2 regions of the Paenibacillus hexagrammi genome follow, and region 2 is predicted to be linked to the other one. Evidence: riboswitches for the same ligand, from Rfam matches in the RefSeq annotation. Region 2 holds a riboswitch; the other holds the start of a gene.
What was found. Region 2 has a riboswitch for cyclic di-AMP ahead of L0M14_RS22395 (stalk domain-containing protein). Riboswitches for the same ligand answer to the same signal wherever they lie in the genome.
Positions count from the first base shown of each region.

Region 1: linked by a shared signal. The riboswitch ahead of L0M14_RS21445 (TrkH family potassium uptake protein) and the one ahead of L0M14_RS22395 (stalk domain-containing protein) in region 2 are both predicted to bind cyclic di-AMP.

Region 1 is NZ_CP090978.1:4,757,237-4,763,002, reverse strand. It holds gene uvrC (excinuclease ABC subunit UvrC) at 1-1,450, shown strand, start outside; gene L0M14_RS21450 (CPBP family glutamic-type intramembrane protease) at 1,465-3,096, opposite strand; cyclic di-AMP (ydaO/yuaA leader) riboswitch at 3,333-3,480, shown strand; partial or broken gene L0M14_RS21445 (TrkH family potassium uptake protein) at 3,536-4,884, shown strand; gene L0M14_RS21440 (potassium channel family protein) at 4,897-5,559, shown strand.
Region 2 is NZ_CP090978.1:4,947,579-4,953,344, reverse strand. It holds gene L0M14_RS22410 (RNA polymerase sigma factor) at 7-585, shown strand; gene L0M14_RS22405 (anti-sigma factor) at 582-1,403, shown strand; gene L0M14_RS22400 (polysaccharide deacetylase family protein) at 1,867-2,571, opposite strand; gene L0M14_RS22395 (stalk domain-containing protein) at 2,731-3,522, opposite strand; cyclic di-AMP (ydaO/yuaA leader) riboswitch at 3,529-3,677, opposite strand; gene L0M14_RS22390 (PspA/IM30 family protein) at 3,841-4,431, shown strand; gene liaF (cell wall-active antibiotics response protein LiaF) at 5,010-5,672, shown strand; gene L0M14_RS22380 (sensor histidine kinase) at 5,717-5,766, shown strand, end outside.

The sequences.
Region 1 (5,766 bases), 190 kb from region 2:
TACGACGAACGACGCGGTCGACCGCGATGTGTTCGGCTATGCCGTAGACAAAGGCTGGATGGCGGTGCACATCCAGTACATGCGGCAGGGCAAGCTGATTGAGCGGCACGTGTCGCTGTTCCCTTATTATGGAGACGAGTACAACGACTTCATGTCCTACGTGACGCAGGTATACAGCGATAACCCGGCGCTGCCTAAGGAGATCTTCCTGCCTGGCATGCCGGACACAGCAGGCACACCGGACATAGTGCAGGCAGAACCGAATGTTGCGTCGCCAACTTTCATAAGTACTGAGGCAGAGCCGACTGCAGTGGTTCCAGCTTCCGCAAGTGGCGACGCAGAGCCGACTGCAGTGGTTCCAGCTTCCGCAAGTGGCGACGCAGAGCCGACTGCAATGGTTCCATCCTCCGCAAGTGCCGACACGGAGCCGACTACAGTGGTGCCTACCTTCGCAAGTATGGGGACAGACCCGAGTGCAGTGGCACCGGCCTCTGCAAGTACGGACGCAGAAACCGCCAATCTCGCTGCCGGTGCAGCCGCAAGCTCGACAAGCGCTTCCGCATCTTCGAATGAAGCTGAAGAGAAGGAGGTGCGCGACGCGCTTGAATCGTGGCTCAAGGTGAAGGTTCATTTTCCGCAGCGCGGTCTCAAGAAGCAGATGGTTGATATGGCCAGAGACAACGCCCGAATGGCGCTTGAGGAGAAATTTAGATTGCTTGAGCGTGATGAGAACAGGTCTGTCAAGGCTGTTGAAAACCTTGGAGGGATGCTGGGTACCGGGATCATACGCCGCATCGAGGCCTTCGATAATTCCAACATTCAAGGGACGAACCCGGTGTCCGCTATGGTTGTCTTTGTAAACGGTAAACCGGACCGCAAGGAATACAGAAAGTATAAGGTGAAGACGGTACAAGGACCGGACGACTACGAAACCATGCGGGAAGTTATCCGCCGTCGTTATGAGCGTGTACTTAAAGAGAACCTTACCATGCCGGACCTTATCGTAGTGGACGGCGGCAAGGGCCAAATATCTGCTGCCATCGACGTGCTGGAAAATGAGCTTGGTTTATTCATTCCGGTCTGCGGTCTAGTGAAAGACGCGAAGCATAAGACAGCGCAGCTGATGATGGGGGATCCTGCTGAAGTGGTGCCGCTGGCGCGGGACAGCCAGGAATTCTACTTGCTTCAGCGCATTCAGGATGAAGTCCATCGCTTCGCCATTACATTCCACAGGGAAACAAGGGCCAAGTCGATGGTCGTCTCCCAACTCGATTCCATTCCCGGTATCGGCGAGAAGCGGCGCAAGGCTCTCTTAAAGCATTTCGGCTCGGTTCGCAAAATAAAAGAGGCTCAAGTCGAAGACTTTAAGCCTCTGGGCATTGGTGAAAAGCTGGCGCGCGACATTCTTCAAGCACTGCAAGGTGAAACAGCAACGGCTCCCCAAGAATAAGGGGAGCCGCCTTTTTACGTCAATGAACGAATAGGGCTTCGTGGACACGTTTTACGGTGCAGCCAGGCGATGACAAGCCCAGCAAGTGCCGGAAGCAGGACATAGAAGATACCGGTGAGCACATCGCTCGGTTTCCCCAGCGAGAACAGCGAAAGGCCCATCAAAATGCTGTCCATGCTCGCATGCGCGAACAGGGAGGTCAGGAAGCCGTACTTGAGAAACACATACCCAAGAATCATGCCGATGACGGTCACTTCAATCAAGCGGGTATATACAGGGTAGATCGGATATTGCGTGTGGCTGGCCGCCCAAATGATACTTGGAATCAGAACGGCAATAAAGTTGTTGCGAAGCAGCTTCTTAAAGAGCAGGATCCCCAGCACGCGATATGCTGCTTCTTCCGAGATCGCTGCGGCCCAGGCCATAAGCGGGAAGAGCTTGGGCTCGAGCTGATTCAGCACAGAGTCTGTAGGATCGTTCACGGCCCACACATCGAAATTTGCTTCACCGGCAAAGAAGAGAACCTGCTGGACGCCTAGAATGAATAAGGCAATCAAGTAGCCCCGCCCCATGCCGGAGCTGACCTCCGAACCGAAAGAGGAATCCTTCCATGTGGACCAGATATGCGTTTTCCCGGAAATCTCCCATAGCTTGCTTCCTGCAGTAAGCGAGATATAGACGGACAACCCCAGCAGCATCGTCACCACATTCATAAACAGCGTGCTCAATAGCGTTGCCAATCCACCGTTTTCATAGCCCGCCATCGCTTTAAAAGCAGGATACATATTGATATTGTTGGCGATATAAATGGTGGTAAAAAGGATCGTCAGCAGCAGGCCTCTGCGAAATTCCATCTGTTTGCGGTATTTTACCGCGTACACGACAGCCGCAATGGACATGAGAAATGTAAATCCCATACTAATCCAAGTCATGATCGATGCGGAACGGTCTTGCTGATCCAACCAAGCCTGGTGCTCCGGGGGAATGCTAAATTGTACAGTGCTTCCAATGATCGCTTGATCATCAAAATCAAGCTGAAGCCGAAGCTTCGAGCTCCCGATCGCATCCGACTGCTTCTCATATAGATAGGTGTTTGCATTGGAGGCTGTCGGGTTCTCTGAGCTAGAATCGTCTACAGCTACAAAATCATCGGGGTTAAATCCGAGCCGCGTCATTTCCTGCCGGGACAGCAGATCAGCTCTTTGCCGGCTGATGGGTGCGCTGCGAAGGGCCTTGGTGTCGGTCTCTTTCCAGCCGAAAATATGCGCATTCGTGTAGTTCACTTCTACCTGGAACTGCCGCTTGGTCTCAGGTTCCAAGACTGTAACTTGATAGTAATCGATGGGAAATCGTTCACCGTACTTGAGACTGTAAGCCTCGACGATATGCTCTTTCTGGAGATAGCCGCTTCGTGTCTTTTTCGATTGGTACACGACGAAGGTCTTTGTGCTTGAGATCGTAATTCCGTATCTGTCTTGAATAAATTGCGCTGCTGCTTCTGCAGCCTGCTGCTTTGCGATGGTCGGATTCTCACTCGGTGCCGCTTCGTCGGACTGCAGACCGGACCACATATTAATCCCGAAGTAAAGCACGATTCCTATGCAGGCGAGGATCAATAGCGGACGGTTCAGCTTCAGTCGGTTCATGTACAGGGCTCAACCCCTTTATGGTTCATTTTTATAAACGGATAAAATAAAAGTATCACAGATGAAAAAGAAAGCCAATTCTTTCAAAATAAAACGCAATCGCGGGCAAATGCTTGATTTCGAGTTGTAAAACCCTCCTTAGCTCCTCAGAAACGAGCGATTCCTCCTTATATAACCTCAAAAGCCCGAAAACCAACTTTGTGCGGATGCCAAAAGAGATATATAATTCATATCAATTGAATAAAAAGCCGAATTTCTTGTTGAAAACGGGGGAACCATGTAATTGGGGTGAATTTTGCTAAGACTTTTCATGTTACAGCAAATAGGGTGACCGCGCGCATCCGAATCCGTCAGCTAACCTCGTAGGCTTTACGTCAGGAACCATAGCGATAAGGCATTGGATTTCCAGTGTCTTTTTTGCGTGTGTACAGGGGGATTTATGAAAAAGTTAACGATCTGGCGGCTCACGCCTCCACAAATTCTGGTGCTTGGCTTTGCAATCATCATTTTGTTGGGAACAGGGCTTCTCTCTTTGCCGATTGCCTCAGTTACTGGCGAATCCGTGCATTTTCTTGACGCCTTTTTCACGGCAACGTCAGCTACTTGCGTAACCGGGCTCGTAGTCGTCGATACCGGCTCGACTTACACCATGTTCGGTCAAATTGTCATTATAACCTTGATCCAGATTGGCGGGCTCGGTTTTATGACCATGGCCACCTTGTTCGCCTTTGTCCTACGTAAGAAAATTACGCTGAAGGAAAGGCTTTTATTACAAGAGGCTTTTAACCAAGGCAGCATGGAAGGTATCGTGCGCTTGATCCGCAAGGTCATCATTTATTCTCTTGGTATTGAAGCCATTGCAGCTGTTATTTTTACAATTCGCTGGTCCTTTGATATGGATCTACCTAAGGCTATATATTTTGGAATTTGGCATTCGATTTCGATGTTCAATAATGCCGGATTTGATCTTTTCGGAACGGTTGATGCTCCATTTGCTTCCTTTACCGCTTATGCTGATGATTTTGTAGTGAATGTGGTAGCTATGGTGACTGTGGTGCTCGGCGGCTTGGGATTTATCGTCATGTCGGATTTACTGGAGTATCGCAAGACGAGAAAGCTTTCGCTTCATTCTAAGGTTGTTTTGATTATGAACGGGCTTCTCATCCTGCTTGGAGCCATCGTGATTTTTACGTTTGAATATTCGAACACGATGACGCTTGAGCCTTTGAACTTTGGCGGAAAAATTCTTTCATCCTTCTTCCAGTCCGTAGCTCCTAGAACTGCCGGACCGAATACGATTGACATCGGCTCTATGCGGCAGGCTACTCAGTTCTTCATGGTGATTCTCATGTTTATCGGTGCTTCACCTGGCTCAACGGGGGCGGGATTAAGACGACGACGTTTGCCATTCTGATCGCGGCGATCATTACGATGATCCGAGGCAAGGAAGATATTGTGATTTTCCGTTTTCGTTTGGCGAAGGACCGCATTCTTAAAGCGATTACGCTGACGATGATTGCCTTGATTGTCGTTATCTTCGTGGCCATGCTGCTGTCAACAACGGAGGATGCGCAATTTTTGAAAATTTTGTTTGAAGTGACCTCTGCGTTCAGCACGGTGGGACTATCAATGGGACTTACTCCGTCGCTTACGGTGTTTGGCAAAATCATGATTATCTTGATCATGTTCGCCGGCCGACTGGGACTGCTTACATTGGCATTCGCCTTACAACCGAAGCAAGAGAAGGAATTGTATAGATACCCAGAGGGTAAAATCACGATTGGATAGGGGAACATAGAAATGAAGAAGAATCAATATGCCGTCATCGGTCTTGGCCGGTTTGGATCGAGTTTATCCAAGGAGCTGATTAAGCTTGGGTATGAGGTTCTTGGCATCGACAAGGACGAGGAAGCAGTTGATGAGATGAGCTCGGAGCTCACACACACCGTTGTGGCGGACTCAACGGACGAGGAGGTTCTCAAATCTCTGGGCGTGCGTAATTTTGACTGTGCGGTTGTAGCGATAGGTGACGATATCCAAGCGAGCATTTTAACGGCGATTGTCCTCAAGGATTTAGGTGTGAAAATGGTGGTCGCCAAAGCCCTATCGGAACTTCACGGGAAGGTACTGAATAAGATCGGGGTAGATCGCGTAATTTATCCGGAACGGGATATGGGCATTCGCGTCGCCCACCAGTTGGTTTCGCCTAATTTGCTGGATTACATAGAACTGTCTAAGGATTACACCATTGTAGAGCTCTCGGTGCCCAAGCGTCTTTGCGGGTTATCGATTAAGGAGCTAGACCCACGGGCTAAATACGGCTGCAGCGTTGTGGCGATTAATAAGAAGAACGGGGTCATCATCGCACCAATGGCTACCGATGTAGTGAATGAGAAAGACGTCATGGTGATTATTGGCACGAATGATCAGATCGAAGAGTTTGAACATGAAGTAATCCGTTAGAGCTTCAGCGCTAGCAATCATCTTCATAGACCGGGTTTTGGACAGAGATGCCGAACCGGTCTTTTTCTGTGTTAACAAAAAACTAACATTTTTACTTGTTGGCAGGATGATTTCTATTGTATATTAAGATTACATAAAGTATTTCGACACTTTTCTACCATCATAGACAGACAATTGAAGGCTTACCTGACGATTTCCTCATACTTT
Region 2 (5,766 bases):
TCCTTGATGACAGATACCTTAACTGATCTACAAATCATGGAAAGAATCGTGCGTAAAGATGCCGATGCTTTGCGTTATCTGTATGAAAGATATGAAAGACCGGTCTATGCCTTTGCTTATCGGATCGTTCATGACCCAATGATGGCAGAAGAAGTCGCTCAGGAGCTGTTTCTCCGAATATGGCATGCAGCGGAACGATACGATGCGGAGAACGGTAAATTGACTAGTTGGATGTTTACTTTGACACGTAATATCGCGATCGATCAGCTTCGGAAAAAGCAAAGCCGCACAAGCGGGCAAGTAGCAGGGCCGGAGCAAATGAACCGGGTGCAGGATACCGCGAAAAGTACAGAAGAAGTAGTTGAATCGCAGTGGATGGGGCAGCGGATTAAAGATGCGTTGGGAGAACTTAATCCAGATCAAAAGCAGGTGTTGGATCTGATTTATTATCAAGGCTACACGCAGCAGGAAGTGTCTGATCAGGAGGCCATTCCTCTCGGTACGGTTAAGAGCAGGGTTCGTTTGGCGCTCAAACAGCTCAAATCGAAGCTCACTGGCATAAGGAAGGAGGAGCAGCATATATGAATAAGCCGGAAGCTATGTGTGATCTTAGAGAACTATACGCCTTAGGTGGATTGGACGATCAGGAACGGAAGGAATTTGAACAGCATCTAAAAGGCTGTGTGGAGTGTAAGTCAGCGCTTGCCGAGCTTGCTGAAATTATCGATCTTCTCCCGCTTGCCGCTGAGCCGGTGGAAGTCCCGGAAGGTATGAAGGAACGAATTCTTGGAAGGGTTCTTGGTGAGCAAACTTCTATAGAGCAACGAGTAAATCGCATAACGGATACGTCTTCTTCAGCAGCTTCGTTGCCGCTTTCAGTCGAGATAACCAAGAGACGTGCAGTTGAATCGACATCTCGTTCCGGTGGCAGGTGGAGACCTTGGCTGTATGGAGGCTTATCGGCTGCGATACTTGTCCTAGGCGTGTACAGCTACGATTTGAAGGAGCAAAATACATACTTGAAAGCTCAGCTAGTTGCGCTTAACCAGCCTGCGGAGGGAGCGAGAACCGGCAGTGTCGTATCCCTCAACAGTACGGCTGCGGATATTGTTGCCAAGGGGCTTGCCACCATCGTCATTGATACCAAGGGGACGCACCTGCTTGTTCAAGCGGAAAAGCTCCCCGAGCTCAAAGGTAATGAGGCCTTTCAGGTATGGCTTTTAAAAGGTAAGGATGTCGTCGTCAATGCAGGCACGTTCATGAGCCATGACGGGACAGGCGGTTTATATTTTACGATGGAGCCCAGCAGCTACGATCAAATTGCCATTACCTTGGAGCCGGATGCCTATGGAGACAAGCCGAGAGGTAAACCGGTGCTTGCAGCAAGTCTTGGGAAAAGTTAGCCGCCGCGAGTTAGGTGGTGACTCTTTAGAAAAAGGCTGGATAGGACAGCTGAAATGGAAGACATAGGGCCTTCCCTGTTCCGTAATGGCAAGCAGTAGAGGAAGCTGCTTGTCCCGTGGGCCGGGGACCAGCACATACAAATCCTGAATGGACTCATGAAGCCATTCATTTGATACTTGTAAAGACGGCTGTAGTGGGATGTGGACCACAAGGCCGTCTTTGGGTTCTGGAATTTCCGGTTGTCCATATAGTTCCGTGATGGAAGCGATCCACGCAGCGGTCTCATCGCGGACCTGTTCCGTACAAGGAAACCGGGCGATCACTTTTTCGGTGGATGGTTGGAACACTTCTGCCTGGGGCGTGATCTCTGATGCCGTAAGGGAAAGAGGAGGAGCACCGAATAGCAATAATCCCAGCATGAGCGTTATTGACTTTATCAAATCTTTCATTATGAGGTTTCCTTTACTTGTTCATTTTTGCTATCAGATCGGTGACCGTTAGAAATTGATAGCCTTGTTTTTTGAGCTCTGGCAGTAGAATCTTTAATGCTTCAACGGTTTGGGAGCAATCGCCCTGCAGATCATGAAACAGGATAATGTCTCCGTTATGAATATGAGTTAGGACGGAGCTGACGATTTTATCAACACCGGGCTTCTTCCAATCCTTCGTATCTTGATACCAGGACCACATGACAACTGTAAAACGATCCTGTTTGGCCAGTTCAATCAATGATTGATCGTAGTAACCGCCGGGAGGGCGAAACACGTGAGGAACTTGCTCGGTGATATCAAAAATAATATCCTGCGTCTGTTCGATTTCCTCCTTAAGCTTATTAGGAGAGACATGCCGCAGAAAATGATGGTCGTAGGTGTGGTTGGCGATTTCATGCCCCTCATTGACTTCGCGGATCGCGATTTGAGGGTACATCTGGACTCTTTTCCCCAACACAAAAAAAGTTGCTTTCGCATCGTACTGCTTGAGTACATCCAGAACCTGCGGCGTATAGACGGGATTCGGACCGTCGTCAAACGTGAGGGCGACCAGCTTTTGAGTGGTCTGAACTTTTGAAACTACCTGAGTTTGCGGAACAGGAACAGCTCCTGTCATGAGGGTTAAGGAAGCGGCAAGCTGAGCGGCAACGAGCAGTTTACGATGGAGCTTAGCCATGGGTCGTTACCTCCTTTGGAGATAGTCTTTGACCCTTTTCTCCAACCTATTCGCCATGAAGCCGAGGCAATATTTGTGAGGAACATGAAAAAAAGCCGGAATGCTGTAAGGAATAGTCATTCCTTGTTCAGCAACCAGCTTAGTTTTCGTTAGATGTCCTTATTCGGATAACTTATACACTTTAATTTTTTGAATGCCGAATTGCTTTAACGATTCTTTGGAGGCGGGTATAAAGATGTCTAGATGGTTGCCTTTTACAGAACCACCTGTATCCGTAGCATAAGCATACATACCGCCAGCAGGAAGCCCGTCAAATGAGTACCCTTCGATATACAGCTTGGAACCCAGCGGGATAACAGAAGGATCTACAGCCACAGTTCCCAGCATGAGTGGATTGCCCATAAAATCAAACGCCGCGTAGCCGCCGTTCTCGGCAGGATCGGCTGAATAAGCGGTTGCCTCGAATTCCTGGTAATCCGGGGAGTGCTGGTTGCCGTCTTTGTTTAAAATAGCTAAATTGCTGCTAGCATCCCACTGCACGGGCACATCGGATGCCTCTGATATGAATCGGAGAGGAACATAGACACGGCCCTCTTGAAATTCGGCGTGTGTGTCCATTTCTACCGGCGTATTGTCAATGACTGCTTCTTTTTCCCCTGAGATCAACGTTATCGTGTGTTTCTCATTATTTAAAGTCACTTTGATCTTATCTCCATCTTTTTCCCAATGGAGCGCATATCCAAGCTTCTCTGTAACGAAGCGAACCGGTACTTGCGTAAAATGGTTGTTGTCCAAAAAAGGCTGTGCATCCGGAAATTGTACAAGGTCATCGTTGACCTGCACTTTCACTTCCATCTCGGCTGCATTCGCATGAAGCGGGGAAAATAAGCCTCCTGCCAATACGGTCATAGACACAGCTAGGCTAGCCAGCCCTTTTAAAGCAATATTCAATTGGATTCCTCCTTCTAGTGAAGCCTCCGAGGTTAGTTGACGGGTTCGGGAAGAAGGTTCTCCCTAGTTTGCCTCTGAAACAGCACACATTCACCCCAAGTATATCGTCCCCCGTACCGGCGCATGAGGAGCTCCGGACTCGGCTCCAATTATATTATCATCGTGGCTATAGGCCAACAACGGCCAAAATGTGGAAGTGTGCGGCGGAACCTGGACTTAAGTCCAGTATGAAATACAGTCGGGAGTCCGTTTTGAGAGTGAAGTGTTTGGATTACGATAGAAGCATAAGATTCGGAATGTAAAGGGGCGGAATTGACAATGGGTATGAAGCGGGTTGGGCAGATGGGGACCGGATACGGTTTTTCTATATCGGAAATAGAAGCAGCAGAGCAGCGCTATCATGAAGCGCTGCAGCGAGCTGTTGAGCTGCGGCTGCAATGTGTTGACGCGGAGGAGCTTGCTGAGCTCCGCACGGAGCAGGCCGAGCTTGCGATGCGAGCTGGCGACGAGGACCTGGCGCGGCGTGCGCTGCAGGAGAAGCTGCGCCTGGAGGCTGCGCGCGAAGACCTCCGCGCGCAGTACAGGAAGTGCCAGGATGATATCCTGGCACTAGCAGAGGAGCTGCAGCGGCTTCGCGCCGCTGCAGGCAATATGCGGCCGCGGGGCGCAGGGCCGCATGATGACGCAGGCTCGCGCGAAGCGCTGCGCGAGCTGGAACACGCGGGCCGCGAGCTCGGCCGCGAGGCTTGGCACGGCCTGCGTGAAGCGGCCGTGCTGTCGCGCGAGACGCTGAAGGAGGCGAGCTGCAACTTGCGGGAGGAGCTGCGCGCCGTGCGCGGCAGACTCCGGGAGGAGTGGCAGCACAGCCGCTTCAGCGGCTGTGAAGGGCGGGCGCGCTCCCGGAAGTAGCGTGCCGCACAGCACGAGCATGTGCGCCCTTGGCGCAGCCGCGCAGCCCGCGAGTGCGCCCTCGGCGCAGCCGTGCAGCCCGCGAGTCCGCGTCCTCGGCGCAGCCGCGCAGCCCGCGAGTCCGCGCCCTTGGCGCAGCCACGCAGCACGAGCATGTGCGCCCCTCGGCGCAGCCGTGCAGCCCGCGAGTCCGCGCCCTTGGCGCAGCCGCGCAGCCCGCGAGTCCGCCCTCGGCGCAGCCGTGCAGCCCACGAGTCCGCGCCCTCGGCGCAGCCGTGCAGCCCGCGAGTCCGCGTCCTCGGCGCAGCCGCGCAGCCCGCGAGTCCGCCCTCGGCGCAGCCGCGCGCACGTGAGTATGCGCCCTATGCGCCACACGCTAGCGCTCGCCATGCAACTTACGCGCCTCCAAGTCGCACCCAAAATGGGGCAGGGCTGTGCGCGGAGAGCAGCGCTGGTCGCGTCTTTTCATCTTGGAGGGCGCAGATTCTTATGGTATGCTAGAATAATGCGGTCACAGCGGCTTTTTACCACAATGTGTACAGCCTATCTTATAATCGAGCAGCCAGAGGAGGTGCAACATGGGAGAAGATACGAAACCTAACCGAAGCCGGAATACAGCGCTGCTGCTGATCGGGGCCGGTCTTTTTTTACTTCTGGATCATACGGTCGGCTTTTTTCCCATTCTTGCGATTCTCCTCGTTCTATTGGGTATTCATCGAATCAGATCGCGAAGAGAACGAAAAGGCTATGTGCTGATCGGTGCGGGAATTGTCATCTTATTTGCCAACCATCTGTCCATCGTCATTTCCATTGTTTTGATTTTGTTGGGACTTTATTTTATTCGATCCAAGCAATTCCCTAAAGACGAATCGTACAACCAGAAGCATAAAATTATCGACAGCATGAGATTGGGACGAGAGCCGTGGATTCTGCGTAATAGCAGCATTTGGTACGTCATCGGTGAAACTTATATTGACCTATCTCTCGCGATCCTCGAGAAAAAAGAAACGACGCTCATTCTTCAAGGCGTCATTGGCGATGTTGATATTATCGTACCTGAAGATATAGGTATTTCCGTCACCTCATCTGTGATAATGGGTCAAATAGCAGCAGGACGGGAAAAAGAAGCTGGTGTGTTGAACAAGCTTATCTGGGAGTCCAGTAATTATGAGTGGGCGGACCATCGAGTGAAACTAGTTGTCTCTTACATCGTAGGAGATGTGGACATTAAAATTTTGTAAGTTGATCCGGGGATCCGGACCAGGCTGGAGAAGGAGGACCGTGCTTGGACGGCTATAAAAGAAAGTTAACGAATATGATATGGCGCAGCATGGG